Regions from separate parts of the Lysinibacillus sp. NPDC056959 genome, predicted to be linked through region 2. Evidence: predicted binding sites of a transcription regulator. Region 2 holds the regulator's gene; the other holds the start of a gene.
What was found. The regulator Rex, encoded in region 2, represses fermentation and respiration genes when NADH is low (regulators of the CRP and FNR family bind a similar motif). The targets are predictions, from matches to a motif close to TTGTGAAATATTTCACAA.
Positions count from the first base shown of each region.

Region 1: the regulator Rex is predicted to act here: its motif matches at 3,307-3,324, upstream of ACFTQ7_RS15165 (cytochrome ubiquinol oxidase subunit I).

Region 1 is NZ_JBHURE010000013.1:30,063-41,029, forward strand. It holds gene gatB (Asp-tRNA(Asn)/Glu-tRNA(Gln) amidotransferase subunit GatB) at 1-551, shown strand, start outside; gene ACFTQ7_RS15155 (thioredoxin family protein) at 1,422-1,982, shown strand; gene ACFTQ7_RS15160 (diacylglycerol kinase) at 2,108-3,025, shown strand; gene ACFTQ7_RS15165 (cytochrome ubiquinol oxidase subunit I) at 3,575-4,921, shown strand; gene ACFTQ7_RS15170 (cytochrome d ubiquinol oxidase subunit II) at 4,918-5,943, shown strand; gene cydS (cytochrome bd oxidase small subunit CydS family protein) at 5,957-6,079, shown strand; gene rlmD (23S rRNA (uracil(1939)-C(5))-methyltransferase RlmD) at 6,247-7,620, shown strand; gene ACFTQ7_RS15185 (hypothetical protein) at 7,620-7,808, shown strand; gene ACFTQ7_RS15190 (tRNA dihydrouridine synthase) at 8,309-9,277, shown strand; gene ACFTQ7_RS15195 (alpha/beta-type small acid-soluble spore protein) at 9,367-9,564, opposite strand; gene ACFTQ7_RS15200 (YehS family protein) at 9,771-10,265, shown strand; gene ACFTQ7_RS15205 (hypothetical protein) at 10,579-10,776, shown strand.
Region 2 is NZ_JBHURE010000021.1:72,143-83,109, forward strand. It holds gene ACFTQ7_RS19365 (hypothetical protein) at 1-454, opposite strand, end outside; gene groL (chaperonin GroEL) at 1,419-3,050, opposite strand; gene groES (co-chaperone GroES) at 3,200-3,484, opposite strand; gene ACFTQ7_RS19380 (CPBP family intramembrane glutamic endopeptidase) at 3,657-4,421, shown strand; gene tatC (twin-arginine translocase subunit TatC) at 4,525-5,346, opposite strand; gene ACFTQ7_RS19390 (twin-arginine translocase TatA/TatE family subunit) at 5,364-5,549, opposite strand; gene ACFTQ7_RS19395 (redox-sensing transcriptional repressor Rex) at 5,781-6,416, opposite strand; gene abc-f (ribosomal protection-like ABC-F family protein) at 6,642-8,585, shown strand; gene tsaD (tRNA (adenosine(37)-N6)-threonylcarbamoyltransferase complex transferase subunit TsaD) at 9,067-10,086, opposite strand; gene rimI (ribosomal protein S18-alanine N-acetyltransferase) at 10,083-10,535, opposite strand; gene tsaB (tRNA (adenosine(37)-N6)-threonylcarbamoyltransferase complex dimerization subunit type 1 TsaB) at 10,528-10,967, opposite strand, start outside.

The DNA.
Region 1 (10,967 bases), on a different contig from region 2:
CAGAACTTCCAGATGCTCGTAAAAAACGCTATGTTGAAGAATTAGGCTTAACGCCATACGACGCAGGAGTTCTTGTTATTTCAAAAGAAATCTCAGACTTCTTCGAGGCGATGGTAGCTAAAGATGCGGATGCAAAACTTTCAGCAAACTGGCTTATGGGTGATGTTTCTGCATACTTAAATGCAGAACAAAAAGACCTTAAAGATACTGCATTAACGCCAGAAAACCTTGCGGAAATGGTGAAACTAATCACTGACGGTACAATTTCTTCTAAAATCGGTAAAAAGGTATTTGCTGAATTAGTAGAAAATGGCGGTTCTGCAGGAGAAATCGTTAAAGCAAAAGGTTTAGTTCAAATTTCTGATGAAGGTGCATTACTTGCTATCGTTACAGAAGTTCTAGACAACAATGCACAATCGATCGAAGACTTCAAAAACGGTAAGGATCGCGCTATCGGCTTCTTAGTTGGTCAAATTATGAAAGCAACTAAAGGTCAAGCGAACCCACCTATGGTCAATAAATTATTACAACAAGAAATTGCAAAACGTTAATTGCAATTGCAATGGAAGGTCAAGAAAGTAAATTTGCTTTCTTGGCCTTTTATATTTAAAAATTAATACATACTAAAGAATCTTTAGGGGCATCTATACCAAGATAAAATGCTCATTACCATAAAGTATCAACAGGTAGTAGCTTAGAAAGGTTACATATGACCTTTCCGATGCAGAGTTATTTTAAAAAACGGCTCATTGAACTTAATTTTATGGTTCATCACCAAAAGTTGTGGATGACTTTTGTTAAAACGTCTACTATGTAAATAAGTTGATTGGAGTGGAGGCTGGGCGACTCCTTGGGGATTAGCAATAGAGGAACGAAGGCTAATAGCATCACATCCTGTGATAACGCCTTCGTGACCAACATCGTGCTGTGTTGCTGTCGCTTCGCTTTCGCACAGACAAAAACACGTTGCTGCCGCTACGTTGCACTCATGCTTTCGCGCAAAAGACATCTGTTGGCCCGAGACTCTGGAGCGAGCAAATAGGGGAACGAAGGCTAATAGCATCACATCCTGTGATAACGCCTTCGTAACCAACATCATGCCGCTGTCGTTACGTTAGCACTACGCTTTCGCGCAAAAAGACATCTGTTAGCCAAAGTGGCTCATCGGACGCCCCCAGGAAGCTCTGCTCTGCGCGAAAGCGAAGCGTCAACGGCAAATGTTTTAACTGTGCGAAAGCGAAGCTACAGCAACAAAGCGCCCAGCCGGAACGGAAATCAACCACACATTATGGTGATAATCTAATCTAATTTTATCGTATTAAGACTAAAAAATACCAAATTAGCACTTTATAGTTGTCTAAATGGAGTATTCATAGCAAAATATAGAATAGAACATGATAAAAACTTAAGGAGGTCTATCAATGAAAACTGAACAACAATATTTCAATGATGCGATTTCAATTCAACAATATATGGATCATATGACGACGTTAAAAGAGGAAAGCTTCCGTATTTATGATGGTTTCGAAGTGTCATTAAACGATGGCTTTATCGAACTATTGAAGAATAAGCAACCAAAAATATTAACAATTACTGAGGACTGGTGCGGGGACGCGATGTTAAACAATCCAATCATTCGCCGAGTTGCAGAGGCAGCAGAACTAGACATGCGCGCAGTATTACGTGATGCGGATACAGATTTGATTGATCGTTATTTAACAAACGGTGGCCGTGCAATTCCAGTTTATATTTTATTAGATGATGCTGGTCAGGTCGTTGGAAAATGGGGACCACGAGCACCAGAATTACAGGAACTAGTAGTTAGTAAACGAGCTACTTTGCCTGATAAAGAAGATCCTACATTTGAAGATGCACAAAAAGCGCTATATGCAGAAATTCGTGAAGAGAATATGACGAATAAATCATATTGGACATATGTTTACGAGGATTTTAAAAAGCAAGTAAAAGCTGCATTGCAATAATTGTAAATCACAAGGCTGCATGTCAGAAAAATGAGGACATGCCTTGCTATTGTTGACTTCAATGCAACATTTAAAAGAATAATTCGTTGGAAGAAATAGAATCTTATGAAGCAGGAAGGTATGTTATGAAACGAGCAAGAATCATTTATAATCCTACATCTGGGCGTGAAGTGTTTAAAAAGCATCTACCAGAAGTATTGGCAAAATTAGAGGTAGCAGGCTATGAGACATCTTGTCACGCAACAACCTGTGAAGGCGATGCGACCATTGCTGCAAAAAATGCAGTAGAACGTGGCTTTGATATAATTATTGCAGTTGGTGGAGATGGCACATTAAACGAAGTTGTTGCAGGTGTAAGTCCATTTGAGAACCGGCCGAAAGTAGGTCTAATTCCGATGGGCACAACGAATGACTTTGCCCGTGCTGTGCACATTCCTCGAAATATTGAAGCTGCCGTTGACATTATTATTAAAGGGGAATCGTTACCAGTAGATGTTGGTTTATTAAATGGGGAACGCTATTTCATCAATATTGCTGCTGGCGGACGTATTACAGAATTAACTTATGAAGTGCCAAGTAAAATGAAAACAATGCTAGGACAGTTAGCTTATTACTTAAAAGCAGTGGAAATGATCCCATCGATTAAAGCTTCTCACATGCGTATTGAATACGATGGCGAAGTGTTTGATGGGGATGCTATGATGTTTTTATGTGGTTTAACAAATTCGGTGGGAGGCTTTGAAAAACTTGCACCAGACGCAAGTATTAATGATGGCTACTTTACTTTAATCGTATTGAAAAAAGTAAACCTGCCTGAATTTATTCAGCTTGCTGCGATGGCATTAAGAGGCGAGCATTTAAATGATGATCGTGTAATTTATAAAAAGGCAAGTGTCGTCAAAGTATCTACTGAAGATGAAATTCATTTAAACCTAGATGGTGAGTATGGTGGGGACGCGCCTGCAACATTTGAAAACTTAAAGCGTCATATTGAAATTTTTGTTCCACTAGCAGATATGCGTGAGGAAGACCGTATCCAATAAACATAAAAAGGACTCTGCTTAATTTTAGGTATAGTCCTGTTTATTTTTGTGGAGATTAATGGTTCATCACTTAAAGTTGTGAGTAACTTTTGATAAAACGTTTACTATGTAAATAAGTTGATCTTCGTTACGGGTGGACGCCCTCAGGAAGCTCTTCGCGAAAGCGAAGCGGCAGCTATAAAGCGCCAAGTCGGAACGGAAATCAACCACACGTTTTGGTGATGATTCATATTAATGGGTTAAAATCCATATATATGAACATTATTATCCTTTAAATGGTATTGTGAATGAATTAAGAAAAATGTTTGGCAAATGTGAGTATAATACTTGAACAAAATTTGAAACCTTAATAATAGGCCGAAAATCCGGTCCATTATTAAGGTTTTTTTCGTTGCAATAGTGGAAAATGGGGGTATGGATAAGGGAAAGGAAGTGTTGCCGTTGTATAAGTCACAGGAAAGAAAGCTTATTTGGCTAAGCTTTGGTGTTGCAATTATCATGCTACTTTCCATACTAGGAAGAATATTTGGAGGTTAGGGGGGCAATGAAATGGTGAATGAATCAGCAGTCTTTTGGAGTAGAGCATTAACGGAGCTAACTTTATCGTTCCATATTATTTATGCAACGATTGGTGTTGGTGTCCCATTAATGATTATGATCGCACAATGGACTGGGTATAAAAAGAATGATGAGCACTATATTTTAATGGCAAGACGTTGGGCGCGCGGCTTTGTTATTACAGTTGCCGTCGGAGTTGTAACAGGGACAGCAATTGGCTTACAGTTGTCTTTACTATGGCCGAATTTTATGCAACTTGCTGGCCAAACGATTGCATTACCACTTTTCTTGGAAACGTTTGCATTTTTCTTTGAAGCCATCTTCCTAGGCATCTACTTATATACTTGGGATCGCTTCGATAGTCAGAAAAAGCATATGCTACTATTAATTCCGGTAGCTGTCGGTGCATCAATGTCAGCTGTGTTTATTACAATTGTCAATGCGTTTATGAATGCACCACAAGGATTTGACATTGTAGACGGACAGCTTGTAAATATTCAACCTTTTTTAGCGATGTTTAATCCAGCGATGCCGACAAAGGTGGCACATGTACTCGTTACAGCCTACATGACGGCCGCATTTGTGTTAGCATCCATTGCAGGATACCGTTTACTTAGAGGTTCAAAGCATGTATACCATAAAAAATCTTTATACCTACTTATGAAGATTGGTCTGATTTTCTCTATTGCAGCAGCGATTATTGGAGACTTTTCAGGGAAATATTTAGCTGAATATCAACCAGAAAAATTAGCTGCAGCTGAGTGGCACTTTGAAACGGAAGATAAAGCCTCTCTTATACTATTGGGTGTATTAGATGGTGAAGAAGTAAAATATGCTATTAAAGTACCTTATGCTTTGAGTGTTTTAGCACATAATAATCCAAATGCAGAGGTAATTGGTTTAGATCAATTTGCAAAAGAAGATCGACCACCACTGTATATTCATTACCTTTTTGATCTCATGGTGTTTATTGGCATGTTCATGGCACTCGTTTCACTGCTTTATGTGACCGGGAAAGCACGTGATTGGCAGTTTATTCATAGCCGTTGGTTTAGAAGGATTGTTGTTGCAGGTGGACCACTTTCCATTATTGCAATTGAAGCAGGATGGTGGCTTGCAGAAGTGGGACGACAGCCTTGGATATTACGTGGATTAATGCGAACACCAGAAGGAGCCACAACGAGTAACCATGTGGATTTAATGCTGGTATTGTTTGCAGGTGTGTATATTGTATTGGGAATAGGAAGTATTGTAGTTTTAGTCCGTATGTTCAAAAAGAATCCAATTGAGCGTGAAATAGAAGATCGCCATGATGAAAAAGGCGGTGACATCTTATGACATTAGAGATTTTAGGTATTTCAGTTTTATGGATTTTCCTATTTGGTTATGTCATTGTAGCTTCAATCGATTTTGGTGCAGGCTTTTTTAATGCCTACAGCCTACTCATCGGAAAAAATCATATATTAACGAATATTATTAAACGTTATTTATCACCTGTTTGGGAAGTAACCAATGTCTTTTTAGTATTCTTCTTTGTGGGGATTGTTGGATTTTTCCCACAAACAGCTTTCTATTATGGAACGATTTTACTTGTTCCAGTTAGTATTTCGCTAGTGCTTCTTGCAATACGAGGTTCCTACTATGCATTTGAATCATATGGCGCACGTGGGCATATTGGTTACACGTTGACGTATGGTATAACAGGATTACTCATTCCAGCCTCACTCTCTGTTGTATTCGCGATTGCTGCTGGTGGCTATGTTGATCTTGTTGACGGGCAACCAGTCTTGAATTTTTGGACGTTGTATACGAGCCCGTTTGCTTGGAGTATTGTCGTGTTGAGCATTGCAGCGGTACTTTATATTTCAGCCGTGTTTTTAACTTGGTATGCACATAAAGCAAAGGATCGAGAAGCTACAAATTTAATGCGAAATTACGCACTTGCTTGGGCAATACCGTTAATGGTGAGTGCGCTCGGCATTATGTACGAAATGAAATTCATTAACCCTGAAAGTTACAATAACATGGTTAATTTATGGTGGATGTTTGCCATATCTGCCGTGCTGTTTATTATTACTGTAGTGTTAATATGGATGCGAAAAAATTACGGTCTTGCGGTTAGTTTATTGATTGCCCAATTTGCAGTGGCATTCTTTGCATATGGAATTGCCCAATATCCATATTTACTGTATCCGTATTTAACAATTTACGATAGCTTTACTAGTACACAAATGGCGATTGCGCTCGTCATTGCGTTTGTTTTGGGACTATGTCTGCTTATTCCATCACTGTTCTTGTTGTTGAAATTATTCCTTTTCAACAAAAATTATGTGACAGGAAAAGAAGACAATCACGCATAGGAGGGATACAACTATGACAAGTTTTTTGATTTTTTATGCACCATTTATAGTCGTCATTCTAGGTGTAGTTGCTGCTTTCTGGTGGGCACCTAGAGATTACCATACAGTAAGGAAAGAGGGGAAGAGTCGCGAATAGCGGCTCTTTTTTCTACTCATGTAAAGGTGATCAGTTTGAAGAGAGCTTGTCTTACCTGATCAGTCTAGAAGGAGAGCCGACCACATTTGAGCCTAATATGAAGCCAAGTTCTTTTTTCATCCGCCTCAACATGCTACAATAAAGAGATTGAAATGGAGGATGTACGAATGTCAGCACCCGTGAAAAAGAATGACCGAGTAACAGTTTATATAGAAGATTTAACACATGATGGCAATGGCGTCGCAAAGGTCGATGGCTATCCATTATTTATCCAAGGTGCACTTCCTAGTGAAACGGCGGAAGTACATGTTGTAAAAACGTTAAAAAACTATGGCTTTGCAAAGGTCGTAGAAATTCTCGAACCATCATCAGATCGTGTAGATGCGCCTTGTGAATATTTTAAACAATGTGGCGGCTGCCAATTACAGCACCTGTCTTATGAAGGACAGTTAAAATGGAAAGAAAACATGGTGCGTAATGTCATGCAGCGCATTGGAAAAATTGATGCGCCTGTTCTACCAGTGAAGGGCATGGAAGAGCCTTGGCATTACCGTAATAAAGCGCAAATACCTTTCTCCTCAAATGAAGCAGGACAAGCAATTGCTGGTTTCTACAAAACGAAGTCTCATAGCATTGTGGATATGGAGCAATGCTTAATTCAGACTGGAGAAGCGGACGCTATTCTTGCAGGTTTGAAAAAGGAACTGGCGGCAATCGGTGTTCGACCATACAACGAATTATCGCATGAGGGAATGCTGCGCCACGTAGTTGTTCGTAAGGCACGAGCAACTGGTGAAGTGATGGTTGTTCTCGTAACTAAAAAGAAAAAATTCCCGCAAAAAGATGCTGCTGTTGCGACAATCCAGAAGCTTGTCCCGAATGTCACATCCATTATGCAAAACGTTAATAGCGACAAAACGAACGTTATTTTCGGTGATGAAACCGTAAATTTGTGGGGCAAGGACGTTATTATTGATACAATTGGCGATGTTCGCTTTGAAATTTCAGCCCGTTCATTTTATCAAGTAAACCCTGAGCAAACGGAAGTTCTATACAAACAAGCATTAGACTACGCTAACTTACAAGGCGATGAACGAGTAATTGATGCTTACTGTGGTATCGGCACAATTTCATTATTCCTTGCACAACAAGCAAAGGCTGTTATGGGTGTAGAAATTGTCCCACAAGCGATTGAAGATGCAAAACGCAATGCAGCACTAAATAGGTTTACAAATACGTATTTCGAGGCTGGGCCAGCAGAAGAAGTCATTCCACGTTGGTATAAGGAAGGCAAAGAAGCGGATGTTTTAGTAGTTGATCCACCACGCAAAGGCTGCGATGAGGCGCTTCTTCAGACGATTTTAGAGCAACGTCCTAAGCGTGTTGTTTATGTGTCCTGTAATCCAGCTACACTAGCACGTGACCTTCGAATTTTGGAGGATGGGGGCTATCAAACACAGGAGATTCAACCTGTGGATATGTTCCCGCATTCGACGCATGTGGAGGTTGTTACGAAACTAACTCTAAAGGAGCGATCATAATGGACGCAGCAAAAAAATGGCTCTCTATCCCGAAAGATATCAGAGAAATGCTCGTGAAAAACGTATTTTGTGGCAATTGTGGTGTAACGACAATTGTGAAGTACACGATACAAGAGGGAGAATATGCCCCTGTATTGAAGGGGAAGTGCAAGACTTGTGGTAGGGATGTTGCTCGGGTGATTGATTAGTAAATGATAGAACTCTGAAAGGATGGAGTGAATATTCCATCCTTTTTGTGTAAGCATGGAAGGGTTTTGGTTGAATCTTATGCTTGAATAGAAGAGGTTACTTTTGATATATGTGATTAAAATTATACACCTCATAATTGGTATCAGAACATTATAATAGGCAGTTCAAGAACGTGGGTTTGATATCAAAGGGTTATAATTCGATTGCTTTATGATAAATTAACCGTTATCTTGAATTGCTTTTTTATGTTTTTGGAATAAAGTGTCCACTATTCGGGGTTCAGTTCAAAAAACTATGCCATCTGCTTTTTGTTTATAAGGACCGATTTTCGTTAAAATAAACATAGCTGATTTTTACAAATTATAAATGTCATATGTATTTGTGTTTGATAATCAGTTATTGAGCATGATATAAGTGTAAAAGAAGTGGAACATTCGGCTTTATATTTTATGACCGAGAGTTTAAAGTTGTATCCATATTGAGAGGAATTGAGTTTGAAATGATAGATAATTTTTGGCGTGATTTACCACGACCATTTTTTGTACTTGCACCAATGGAAGATGTGACGGATGTTGTTTTTCGTCATGTAGTAAGTGAAGCCGGTAAACCGGACGTATTTTTCACAGAGTTTACAAACTCGGATAGCTATTGTCATCCAGAGGGCATGAAAAGTGTGAGAGGCCGTTTGATTTTTACAGAAGATGAACAGCCAATGGTGGCACATATTTGGGGAGACAATCCCGAATATTTCCGTCAAATGAGTATTGGTATGGCGGAGCTAGGTTTTAAAGGCATCGATATAAATATGGGTTGTCCTGTCCCGAATGTAGCATCGAGAGGGAAAGGTAGTGGCCTTATTTTGCGTCCAGACGTTGCGGCAGAGCTTATTCAAGCAGCAAAAGCAGGAGGACTACCTGTCAGCGTGAAGACACGACTTGGCTTTAAAGAGGTAAATGAGTGGGAGGAGTGGCTGACGCATATTTTAAAACAGGATATTGCGAACCTTTCTATTCATTTACGTACAAGAAAGGAAATGAGCCAAGTAGATGCACATTGGGAGCTAATTCCGGAAATCAAAAAATTACGTGACCGTATCGCACCAAATACGTTGCTAACAATTAATGGAGACATTCCTGACCGTCAAACTGGGCTGCAGCTTGCTGAACAATATGGCATTGATGGCGTTATGATCGGGCGAGGTATTTTTAAAAATCCTTTTGCTTTTGAAAAAGAGCCGAAAGAGCATAGCAGTAAAGAGTACCTTGATCTTTTAAGACTGCAGCTGGATCTTCAAGATCAATATGCGGAAGTACTACCACGTTCAATCTCTGGGCTTCATCGCTTTTTCAAAATTTATGTCAAAGGATTCCGTGGAGCTGGTGAATTAAGAAATCAATTGATGAACACGAAATCAACGGATGAAGTGCGTGCATTGCTTGATAACTTTGAATCAAACAATGTTGATTGAGATGGATGGGTAGAATGATGTAATAGCAAAAACATGAAAGAACGAATTCCAATTAAATAAAAGGGATTCGTTCTTTTTGAAATTTATTATTATAATAAACCTTTTGAACGTTTTTCAGCCATTTCTACAAGGCGTTTTGTAATTTCTCCTCCGACTGAACCGTTTGCACGAGAAGAGGCTTCTGGCCCTAATTGTACATTAAATTCTTGTGCGATTTCATACTTCAATTGAGTAACAGCTTCATGTACACCAGGAACTAGAAGTTTATTTGAACTACGATTAGCCATTTTTCTCACCTCCTTGTGATTAGAATGGTCGAGAGTTGGCTAATCATACATTTAAAAAAGTAAAATGCGTATTCTAAATACTATAGTAAAGTAACTTTTGGAAAGCTAGCTAAAATTGTGAATGTCTCTGCTATAATAAAGTAATGCTTCAATCTAGAAGATACGATTGTTAGAAGCGCTTTACAGTTAAAATGGAGGTTTTTTAAATGACGAACAATGATATTTTAATTCGTTTAAGATATGCATTAGATATCAAAAATAAAGATATGGTTGAAATTTTTAAGCTAGGTGGTATGGACTTTACGAAGGAAGAAGTATTGAACATGCTTATTAAAGTTAATGATGAGGAAGAAGCACCAGAAGAATACATCAAATGTAATAATAAAATGGTAGAGGCTTTTTTAAATGGATTTATTACATTTAAACGAGGTCCGCAAAAGCCTAAATCTGGTCAGCCAGAAGGACCACCGCCTGTTTCAGGAAAAGAAAGCCCTAATAATATGCTATTAAAGAAAGTGAAGATAGCTTTAGCCTTAACGAGTGAGGAGATGCTCGATATTTTATATGATGGTGGCGTTAACGTCTCGAAAGGCGAATTAGGTGCTATTTTAAGAACTCCAAGCCATCGTAACTATAAAGAATGTGGCGATCGCTTTGTAAGGAATTTTTTAAGAGGGTTAACATATAAATATAGAGACTAAAATGGCTCGAACTAAAATATATTATTGATTAAAAAGAACGTGAGTTCGCAGCTCTCTATTGATCTTAGTCAAGTGGAAATTTAAGTGAATAGCCAATGAATTACTCATGAACAAAGCAGCTGCAATTTTGTAGCTGCTTTATTTATGAGGTTTTTACGTAAATATCTATAATAAGGCGAAAAATTTCTGTAAAAATCACGTTTTTCTTAGTCGAATGTAGTTGACAATTTGTGGCGGAATTGTGTACACTGAAATTGACATAAAGTTGTCACAAAGATGGAAAATAAATGTTCACGAACAGAGGGGTGCTTTTATGTTCAGTTTAAAAATTTTATTAGTTGCTATCGCATGTGTTACTATCCCACTTGTTGTTGCTGCAATTATGATAGACATTTTTTATGCAGAAAAGAAACAAGTTCGTTTTTCATTACGCCGTACATCTATGTGGTATGCGAGTATGTTTGCAGTGTCATTTATACCGGCAGTTTTAGTCATGACACTAAACGGATAAGTATTTTTAATATGAATAATCATTTAGGGGTAATTGATTATTTTAAATTATAGTAACAGCTACAATATTATGTTGTAGCTGTTTTAACTTTTTAAGGAAATATCTTTTGTAGCGAAAGCAATGCGTCGCCCCCTGCTGGATTAACTTGCGTGGAAAGCGTCAACTCGGAGTAGAAATCAACCTTTGCTTAT
Region 2 (10,967 bases):
TACTATCAACATATTCCCATTCCTCAGTAACTTCCATACTACCTCCAAGCGAATTAATGAAATCTCGTGCTAATTCGAACGCTTCTTTTTGTGCATCATTAGTTGACTTAATAGTATTAATATTTACTAAAGATTCAATTTTAGTTCTTTCTTTATTCAAAAATGTAAAAGAATAATTACTTCCACTACCTTCAGCATTTTCAGTAGTTATAGAGAATTCATCAGTTTCTTCATTTTCAGAAACAACTTTATAGTCATAAACCATCTTAGTTCCATTAATAACCGTAGTAAAATTCTGCTTGTCAATATAATAATGTGTTTCCTTTCCATCTTCATCTATACTTTTCCAATGACCAAGCAGGGAACCCTGTAAAGTTTCAATATCTCTACCGCTACATCCTGTTATTATCAATAGTATAGAAATTAATAAAAATAAAAGATACGCTTTTCTCACAAATCATTACACTCCTTAATTATCCAAGTTATATAAATATATCATTAATAATAGTATTTTGGAATCAAGTTTTGATTTTTTCTATGATTCTTTATCTTCAATTTAAAATAAAATACTAATAATATAAGAAGAAGCACAACAATTAATGCTGTGCTGAAAGAAAATCATATATGAAATCCTTTGAATCAAGGTAAGCCTGCTCAATATCATCCCTGCAAGCCTTGAAATGCTTCCTGTGAGTGTTCCATTTGCTTTGATTGTTTAGCATCATACGGACATAGTTTTCATTTTCTACGGCTTTGGCTTGCTTGATTAAGTCATTATGTGACTGTGTGCCTGCTGTTGTTGCTACTGTACGCTCGTGAAAATATGAGTAAGTTAAGCAGGGAATGAACATTTCCTTTTGCAAACGTTGAAAGATTGTGATTCAAGTTACATAGTCCTTTTGTTAATGCCTTCACTTACTCATAGTATCGCTCCTAGACCAATAGAAAAGCGATAGAGTGTGTTTCCCCCTACCGCATGATTTTAATTCGATTCTCTTAGCAAAAATCGCCTTCGGTAAACCCTCTGTGAATCAACCTGATAGCAATACATGCAACCAAGTATGCACTAGCTAATTTTCGAATCGTCTGTGCGTGCGCTGGTTCAATCTCCTAATAGCTCCTTTTGATTCACAGAACTCTACAAAAGGAAGAAGCAACTGCTTGTAGTTTTGAATATTCACCTCTGTTGTATTCTTAAATCTTCTGTCTGCTATGAAGTCCTCGTAAGCAAATTTTAATAGCATAGAAAAAACCACTCCTCATAATTATTAAAAATCATGAGAAGTGGTAGTTGCTTTGTATTTTAATTGTGAGTAACACTACTTCACAAAAAGAAGTGTTGCAACGTGGATTTCAAGGCTCTCTAGAGGCGAAATCATCAACCTTCAAAAGCTGTGTAAACCCTTGCTACGAAAGGATTACATCATTCCTGGCATGCCGCCCATACCAGACATGTCTGGCATTGCTGATGCTGGTTCTGGAATATCTGCTACTACTGCTTCTGTTGTTAAGAATAGAGCTGCTACAGATGCTGCGTTTTGTAAAGCTGAACGAGTTACTTTCGCTGGGTCTACTACGCCCGCTTCAATCATGTTTACCCATTCGCCTGTCGCAGCGTTGAAACCTACACCGATTGCTTCACGTTTTAGACGATCCACAATAATTGAGCCTTCAAGACCTGCGTTGTTTGCGATTTGACGTACTGGCTCTTCTAAAGCACGTAGAACAATTTTCACACCTGTTGCTACGTCGCCTTCTTCTGCATCCGCAACTTTTTCAACTGCTGCATATACGTTAAGAAGTGCAGTACCACCACCTGATACAATACCTTCTTCAACTGCTGCACGAGTTGAGTTAAGAGCATCTTCAATGCGAAGTTTGCGTTCTTTTAGTTCTGTTTCTGTTGCAGCACCAACTTTGATTACTGCTACGCCACCTGCTAATTTTGCAAGGCGTTCTTGTAATTTTTCTTTATCGAATTCTGAAGTTGTTTCAGCAAGCTGAGCACGGATTTGACCAATACGGCCTTCGATTGCATCTGCACCGCCAACACCTTCTACGATTGTTGTATTATCTTTTGTCACAACCACTTTTGCAGCGCGACCAAGTGATGTAATATCAGCTGATTTAAGATCTAAGCCTAATTCTTCTGTAATTACTTGACCACCTGTTAAAATTGCGATATCTTCTAGCATTGCTTTACGACGGTCACCAAATCCTGGCGCTTTAACCGCTACAGCATTGAATGTACCACGAAGCTTGTTCACTACAAGTGTTGCAAGAGCTTCCCCTTCAACATCTTCAGCAATGATTAACAGTGGACGACCTTGTTGTACCACTTGTTCCAATAATGGTAATACTTCTTGGATGTTTGTAATTTTTTTATCAGTAATTAAAATATATGGATTATCTAATACAGCTTCCATTTTATCTGTATCTGTTACCATGTAGTGTGATGCATACCCACGGTCGAATTGCATACCTTCAACTACATCAAGCTCAGTTGTGAAGCCTTTAGATTCTTCAATTGTAATAACTCCGTCGTTACCCACACGTTCCATTGCTTCTGCAATTAATTGCCCTACTTCATCATCAGCAGCAGAGATAGCCGCAACCTGTGCGATTTCCTCTTTGTTGCTTACTGGACGAGAAATAGCGTTTAATTCTGTAAGGGCCGCTACAACTGCTTTGTCAATCCCTTTACGAATGCCTACAGGGTTTGCACCAGCTGTTACGTTTTTTAAGCCTTCACGAATAATAGCTTGAGCTAATACTGTTGCAGTTGTTGTACCGTCACCAGCGATCTCGTTCGTTTTAGAAGCAACTTCTGCTACTAATTTTGCACCCATGTTTTCGTATGGATTTTCTAGCTCGATTTCTTTTGCAATTGTTACACCATCATTTGTAATAAGTGGTGAACCGAATTTTTTTTCTAAAACTACGTTACGACCTTTTGGCCCTAGAGTAATTTTTACCGCGTTTGCTAATTTATCTACACCTTGTAGCATTAATGAACGAGCGTCTTCTGAGAATTTAATATCTTTTGCCATTTGAATTTACCCTCCTGAAATGGAATATTCGTTAAGCTTCATCAATATATTTATAAAAATTTCGCCATACTGTCATTGTCACCTATTCATTTGTTTATCTGTGACAATGACTAAAGGTATTAACTTTAATAAACTAAAAAAGTATGAACTTATTCAATAATTGCAAGAATATCGCTTTCGCGTAAAATTAGGTATTCATTACCTTCATATTTAACTTCTGTACCAGAGTATTTAGAGAAAATAATGCGGTCGTCAACTTTAACGTCAAGCTCTACACGTTGTCCGTTCTCTAATATACGACCTGTCCCAACTGCTACAATTTTACCTTCTTGTGGCTTTTCTTTTGCAGAGTCTGGCAGTACAATACCGAATGCAGATTTTTCTTCTACCTCGATTAGTTCGATTACAATACGATCTCCTAGTGGTCTTAACAAGTGAAACAACCTCCTATTAATTAAATATAAGATTAAGTCTATTAGCACTCTACCCATACGAGTGCTAATACAATTATTATGATAATCAATCACACTTTTTTTTGCAAGTCAGAACTTCGAAAAATTTTGTTTTCTTTCCATATTCCTCTACAATAGAAAGGTAGCATAATGAATGGAAAGGATTTTGACTGTGAACAATTCTACAAAAATAAATAAGCATAAAAAAACAGCCCTTTATGTTTTAGTGATTTATATCGTCATGCATTTATCAGGGATATTGCTAGCAAAACCGTTTCACAAGCTTGTTATGAGTACGACTGGTTTACCTAGCGAGCAAGCTGCTCCGCTTACGCAAGGCTGGTATATTGCACTTAGCTTTGCCATTGCGTTAATTCTAAGCTTAATCCTAACATCTCGCGATAAAGCGTTTTGGGATATTTATAAAGGGAAGAAAGAAACGATACCACTGTCCATTATGTGGGGATTTATTGGTTTCTTCTTAGTTTTCTTTGGCCAAATGATTGGCGCAGCGATCGAAATGGCTATATTCGGTATCCAAGGTGGATCGCAAAACACAGCTGATATTGTAGCTATTGCAAAAGGTGCTCCTATTGCGATATTAGCGATAGTTGTTTTTGGACCCATATTAGAAGAGTTCGTCTTCCGTCGTGTTATTTTCGGATCGCTTGTCCAAACAACTAATTTCTGGATAGCCGGTATAGTAAGCGCCATTTTCTTTGCTCTTATTCATATGGACTTCTCACATATCTTGCTTTATACAATTTGTGGATTGATCTTTGCCTTCTTATATCACAAAACAAAACGCATTTGGACGTCCATTATCGCCCATGTCATGCTGAACGGTTTTGTGACACTTGTACAATTGTATGCAGAACCATTGCAAAAGTTTCTTCAAGAACTAGAAAAAATGCAATAAAAATCAGCGGGTGTTTAGACACCCGCCGAAAAGAAGTTAAATTTACCTGTATCTATCACGACAAAAAAGCTCGATGCTACTAATTAGCATCGAGCTTCTATTATTATTGATTCAGTTCTTCGATTTGACGTCTCTGCTGTTCAAGTGCCTCTTCTATCTGACGTTTTTGCTCAGCTTCTTGTTCTTCCTTCATTCGCATTTCCTCTGATTTTAAGTATTTCTTATAGCCAATACGAGAAATCATAATGCTAATTTCATAAAGAACAAACAACGGTACTGAAACCATTAAGTGCGAAGCTAATTCAGGTGGCGCGATTAGTGCAGCACATACAAATAAACCAAAGTATGAATACTTACGAATACGAATTAGTAACTCAGGAGATAAAATCCCAATACGTGAAAAGAACAAGACTACAATCGGTAATTGGAAAAGGAAACCAAAAGGTATTGTAAGCTTAAATAAAAACGAAAAATATTCATGTATGCCAATTGTTTGTTGAATTTCTAAATCGTTTGATAAATTCATCATAAACTTTATGACATAAGGGAATAGTAAAAAATATGAAAAAGACAGCCCTGCTAAAAACAATAAAAATGAATACGGTATATAGCTTAAAGTTGCTTTTCGTTCTACGTCCCTTAATCCAGGGCTAATAAAAGCCCACAATTGATACATCAATACCGGTGAGGATAGGATAAATGCTATTAAAAAAACTACTTGGATATAAATTGCAAGTGGTGTTACTACATCAAATGCATGGAGCTCTATATTATAATTCGCTCCAGTACTTTGAAGATATTTAACAAGCGGCTTTGCAACAAAGAAGCCGCCAGCCATAGCTAGAACAAAGAAAACGGCAACAATGAAAAGCCGTTTTCTTAATTCTTCTATATGTTCAATGACAGTTAGATCTCTTGGATTCATTCCTCAAACATCCTAACTTACTTATCTAATTCTTTCTTTTTCTTGTCATCATCATCTTCGTCGGCTAAACCTTTAGTAGCATTTTTGAATTCACGTAATGTTGAACCAAATGCTTTACCAAGCTCTGGTAACTTTTTAGGACCAAAAATTAGTAATGCGACAATTCCGATAATAATGAGGCTCATAGGACCAATACCACCCATTAAAGCCACCTCCTCTTTATATCCATCATTTTAACGTATATTTCGCCATTTTGCTAACTAATTATATGTGAAAGTTTTTCGTCATTCTCTCAATTTTATACTTACTTCTATTTAACAGAAACTGTGAGCTATGCTATCAATTATGCCTAGGTCTAATTGCGTCCTAAGGCTTTAACTTCTTTCAGCGGGCGTTTGTACACCCGCTGAAAGAAGTTAAATTATGTACAATGATCACTCTTCCTGATTACGAATTAAATAAATAAGCGCCTGCAACTCTACCGACAAATCAATTGTTAAAAGTTGCATTTTATCTGGTACAGTAATACGCTCTGGCGTAAAGTTCAAAATTCCTTTTGCGTTCATCACTGCTAATCTATCAGCCATTTTCTGTGCAGAGCGTGGTGAAACTGTTAAAATTGCAAGCTCCGCTCCATATTCCGCATATTTTTCTTCCAATAAGTCAGGGTGAAAAACAGGAATATTGCTAATCATTTTCCCTTCTTTTGGGGCCTTCGAGTCAAATGCAACAACGATATGAGTATTGTGGTTTTTTTGAAAATTATATTTTAATAAAGCACTACCTAAATTCCCTACACCAATTAACGCAACCTTTGTCGCTTCATGTTGATCGAGCGTTTGGCTAAAAAATTGTAAGAGATGCTGCACATCATAGCCATATCCCTTTTTCCCAAGAGCACCAAAATAAGAAAAATCTCGGCGAATAGTTGCAGAATCAATTTTCATCGCTTCACTTAGTTCCTTCGACGAAATGCGTTCCATGCCTTCTTGTGCAAAGTTTTGGATAAAACGATAGTAAAGAGGAAGTCTTTTCGTAGTGGCTTGTGGAATTTTCAACTCTTGTTTCAAACTTTTTCCTCCTTAAAATGTATCAAGTTCTATTTATGATACAGGCTTTATATTTCTAAATTTATAATATTCACTAGAGGATTTCCCTTTATTTAATGGCGCTTTTACGCCACTAAATAAAGGGAAATCGTTTCAATCTTACATGACAGCTTGGAATAAGTAAAGCATCGACATTGCAAGCCAATCGCTCATCCATTACACTAAGGAAGAATTGAGGTGTCAAGAATGATTGTTTTACAGGTCAATCAACTATATAAATCCTTCATTGCAGATGAAATTTTAAGTGGCGTAAAATTAGAAGTTCAACATCGTGACCGAGTTGCATTAGTAGGTCGTAACGGTGCGGGTAAATCCACTTTACTTAAAATTATTGCTGGTCAAATGTCATATGACTCTGGCGATATTATTATCCCGAAAGGTATACAAATTGGATACTTAGAGCAGCATGCTGGTTTAAACTCGACATTGTCGATTTGGGATGAAATGATGACAATTTTTGAGCCGCTTATTGCCCAAGAACAAACGCTACGATCATTAGAACAACAAATGGCCGACCCAGCTGTTTATGAAAACCCTACTATATATGCAAAAATAATGTCTGAATACGATCATTTGCAGCATAATTTTAAGGATGCGGGTGGCTATCAATATGAATCGGATACACGATCCGTGCTTCATGGTATGCAGTTTTATCCTGAGGATTACCAAAAGTCAATTAGCTCACTATCAGGGGGACAACGGACTCGGTTAGCACTTGCTAAGCTTCTTTTAAGTAAGCCTGACCTATTAATCCTTGATGAACCTACTAACCATTTAGATATTGAAACCCTTTCTTGGTTGGAATCATATTTAAAGGGTTATGAAGGGGCTATTCTAATTGTTTCCCATGACCGCTACTTCTTAGACCAGGTTGTTTCCATTGTCTACGAAGTATCTCGTCATCGCGTCACAAAATATACAGGCAATTATAGTGCCTATTTAGATGAGAAAGCGAAAAATTATGAGCGTGATTTGAAGCTATATGAACGTCAGCAAGATGAAAAGGCCAAGCTTGAGGAATTTATTCAAAAAAATATTGCTCGTGCTTCTACTACAAAAATGGCACAAAGTCGTCGTAAAATGCTCGAACGAACAGAATGGATGGACTCCCCTGAAGGTGATGAAAAGTCAGCAAGCTTCGGTTTTACAATTGAACGTCAAAGTGGTAACGATGTATTATCTATCGATGACTTAACGATAGGTTATGGCGATAAGAAAATATCAAGTGGCATCACACTACGCACTTTCCGAGAAGATCGCATTGCACTTGTTGGACCAAATGGTGTTGGTAAATCCACTTTATTAAAAACCATTGTCAAAGATTTGCTACCATTCACTGGAGAGATTCGCTATGGTACAAATGTTCAAATTGGTTACTATGATCAAGAGCAGGCAAAGCTATCGAGCAATAAAAGTGTTTTAAAAGAGCTATGGGATGAATGGCCTTTAATGAATGAAAAGGATATTCGCACAGTGCTAGGCCGCTTCTTATTCAGTGGAGTTGATGTAGATAAAACCGTGTCGTCTTTATCTGGTGGAGAAAAGGCCAGACTTGCATTAGCTAAGTTGATGATGCAAAAGGCAAATCTCTTAATTCTTGATGAGCCTACCAATCACTTAGACTTAGATAGTAAAGAGATACTGGAAAACGCACTTATTGATTATCCTGGAACGCTCTTATTCGTATCGCATGACCGATATTTTATCAATCGAATCGCTACTAAAGTAATCGAACTGTCTGGTGATGGTTCCTTTGAGTACTTAGGTGACTATGATTATTTTCTTGAGAAAAAACAAGAGTTACTAGAAATCGCCCAAATGAAGGCTGCTGCTCAACCTCAAGCGCAAGCTGATGTACCTGAGAAAATCTCTACCTCTAAAATTGATAAAGAGGCTAAAAAACGAGAACGTCAAATTAGACGCACGCTTGAGGAACTAGAAGGGAAAATGCAGCAAGAAAATCTTGAAATAGCTCGCTTAGAGGAAGCTCTTTGTGATCCTGAGATTTTCACAGACCACGAAAAAATCACACAGCTCCAGGATGAATTATCCACTTCTAAAGAACAGTACGAGTTATTTGAAATGGAATGGCTTGAGCTAAGTGAGGAACTTGAAAATATTACCTTATAATATATCCCCTACCGAACTTCTATCTTTACAGTGGTAGTATTGTAAAGCCATGTGCCTTGTCACATGGCTTTTTACTTTACTCGTCTTCATTTTTCATATATATTGGTCAAGTGCTATTTTTCGACAAAAAATGCCCACAACTTTATTCACACTATAAAACTAGTAATACCAACATATCAACAGACTTTTCCACATTGTCCACAATTCAAAAATATTTTATTCACATGATTCTGTGCAAAACAGGCTACTATATATTGAATAATCACAAGTTATGCACAAGTTATCAACATTTTGTGCATAAGTACGGATGTTCGCTCTTTTATTTTCGTCTTGCCTGTGGATAATTTTCTGAAAAATTTGTCAACTGATAAGATTTATATTTTCTTATGTCCACTGTTTTCTCAACATTTTTTTCATAAAAGCAAAAAAGAGGTGTTTTAGAATTAAATCTAAAAAACCTCTTTCTCTATAGTGAAAGCATTTACACCCAGGATTTTAACTCCATTCCAGGGCGACCGTTCATTGATAAATTGCCTCGAATATTCGTTTCAAACATAGGTGTTGCTGCTGCCCCTATCATAGCGGCATTATCTGTACACAGCTTTAATGGCGGTACATACAGCGGGATACCTTCTTCCGCAAAAACAGACTCAAGTGATGTACGTAAGCCTTTATTTGCCGCTACACCTCCAGCTGCAATAACTTGTTTCACTTTATATTCACGTGCTGCCCGTAATGTTTTAGCTGTTAGCACTTCAACTACGCTATCCTGAAATCCTTTGGCTACGGCAGTCGGAGAAATCTCATCTCCACGCTGATCCATATTATGCTTATAATTAATAACTGCTGATTTTAAACCGCTAAAGCTAAAATCATAAGAATCTTCCTCTAACCACACTCGTGGGAAGGTTACAGCCTCATCTCCCTCGTGTGCTAGCTTGTCAATACGTGGACCACCTGGATACGGTAAGCCTAAAACACGTGCAACCTTATCATAAGCTTCACCGGCTGCATCATCTCTCGTTTCACCAATGACTTCAAAAGATCCATGTTCTTTCATATAAACTAGCTCTGTATGGCCACCTGATACAACTAGTGCTAATAATGGGAATTCCATCGGCTGCACGAGTGCGTTAGCATATATATGTCCAGCTATATGATGCACACCGATTATCGGTAAATCATTGGCAAATGCAAAAGCCTTCGCTGCATTAATCCCAATTAACAATGCACCTACAAGACCAGGACCTTCAGTAACTGCCACAGCGTCTAAATCAGTTGGCTTCATATTTGCCTGTGCTAATGCTTCTTCAATAACCACTGTAATTTGCTCAACATGATGACGAGATGCAATTTCAGGTACAACCCCACCAAATCGTTTATGACTTTCTATTTGAGATGCAACCACATTTGAAACAATTTCAGTGCCATTTCGAATAATCGCTGCTGCTGTTTCATCACAGCTTGATTCTATTGCTAATATAATTCGATCTTCCATCATAAATTCACCCACATGACAAGGGCATCCTCCCCGTTATCTGTATAATAGCCTTTACGTATGCCACCGTCTTGGAAATCAAGCTTTCGATAAAGATTTTGAGCAACTGTATTTGTCACTCGTACCTCTAAACTCATGACTTCCATACTATGGTCTTTCGCAATACGCATTGCCTCTCGCATTAATCCTTCACCAATTCCGTGACCGCGAGCAGCATCTATAACGGCTACGTTCGTAATTTGCGCTGCGTCTATAACCATCCACATGCCACAAAAACCGATAATGTTATTAAATTCATCTATAGCTAGCACATAATGTGCATACTGATTTTCATGCACTTCATAATAAAAAGAGTCTAACGTCCATGGCGTAGAAAATGTAGCAAGCTCAATTTCATACACTACTGGGACATCTTCAGATACCATTTTACGATATATTACATTACTACTCATGTGCCTTCTCCTTTTGTTCCTTCAGCCAATTCGCCTCCGCCTCTGCAATACGTTTGTATTGCGGGACAAAATGATGAACAGCCTCCACACTTGGTAGCTCCACTTTCGTCGCTAATCGAACTGTTTCACTTGCTCTTGGCAAGTCATGACTAAACGGTATGCGTTGAGCATAGTCACCTAACACCTCTACGATTTTATACCAAAAAATATCTACATCTACTCCAACAAATAAAATCGGTGCCTCTAAAGCCTGTAAACGCTCTAATAAGCCATCAATATGATCGTGATAATCATCTATAATTGTTTCAAGCTCACGACCTTTATAAACGGCCGTATAAACATTGCCTCTTCGCGCATCAAAAACAGGACAAATAAATCCATCATATAGTGCTGCATTTGCGGCTAATGACTTTAAGCTAGATATTCCAACTA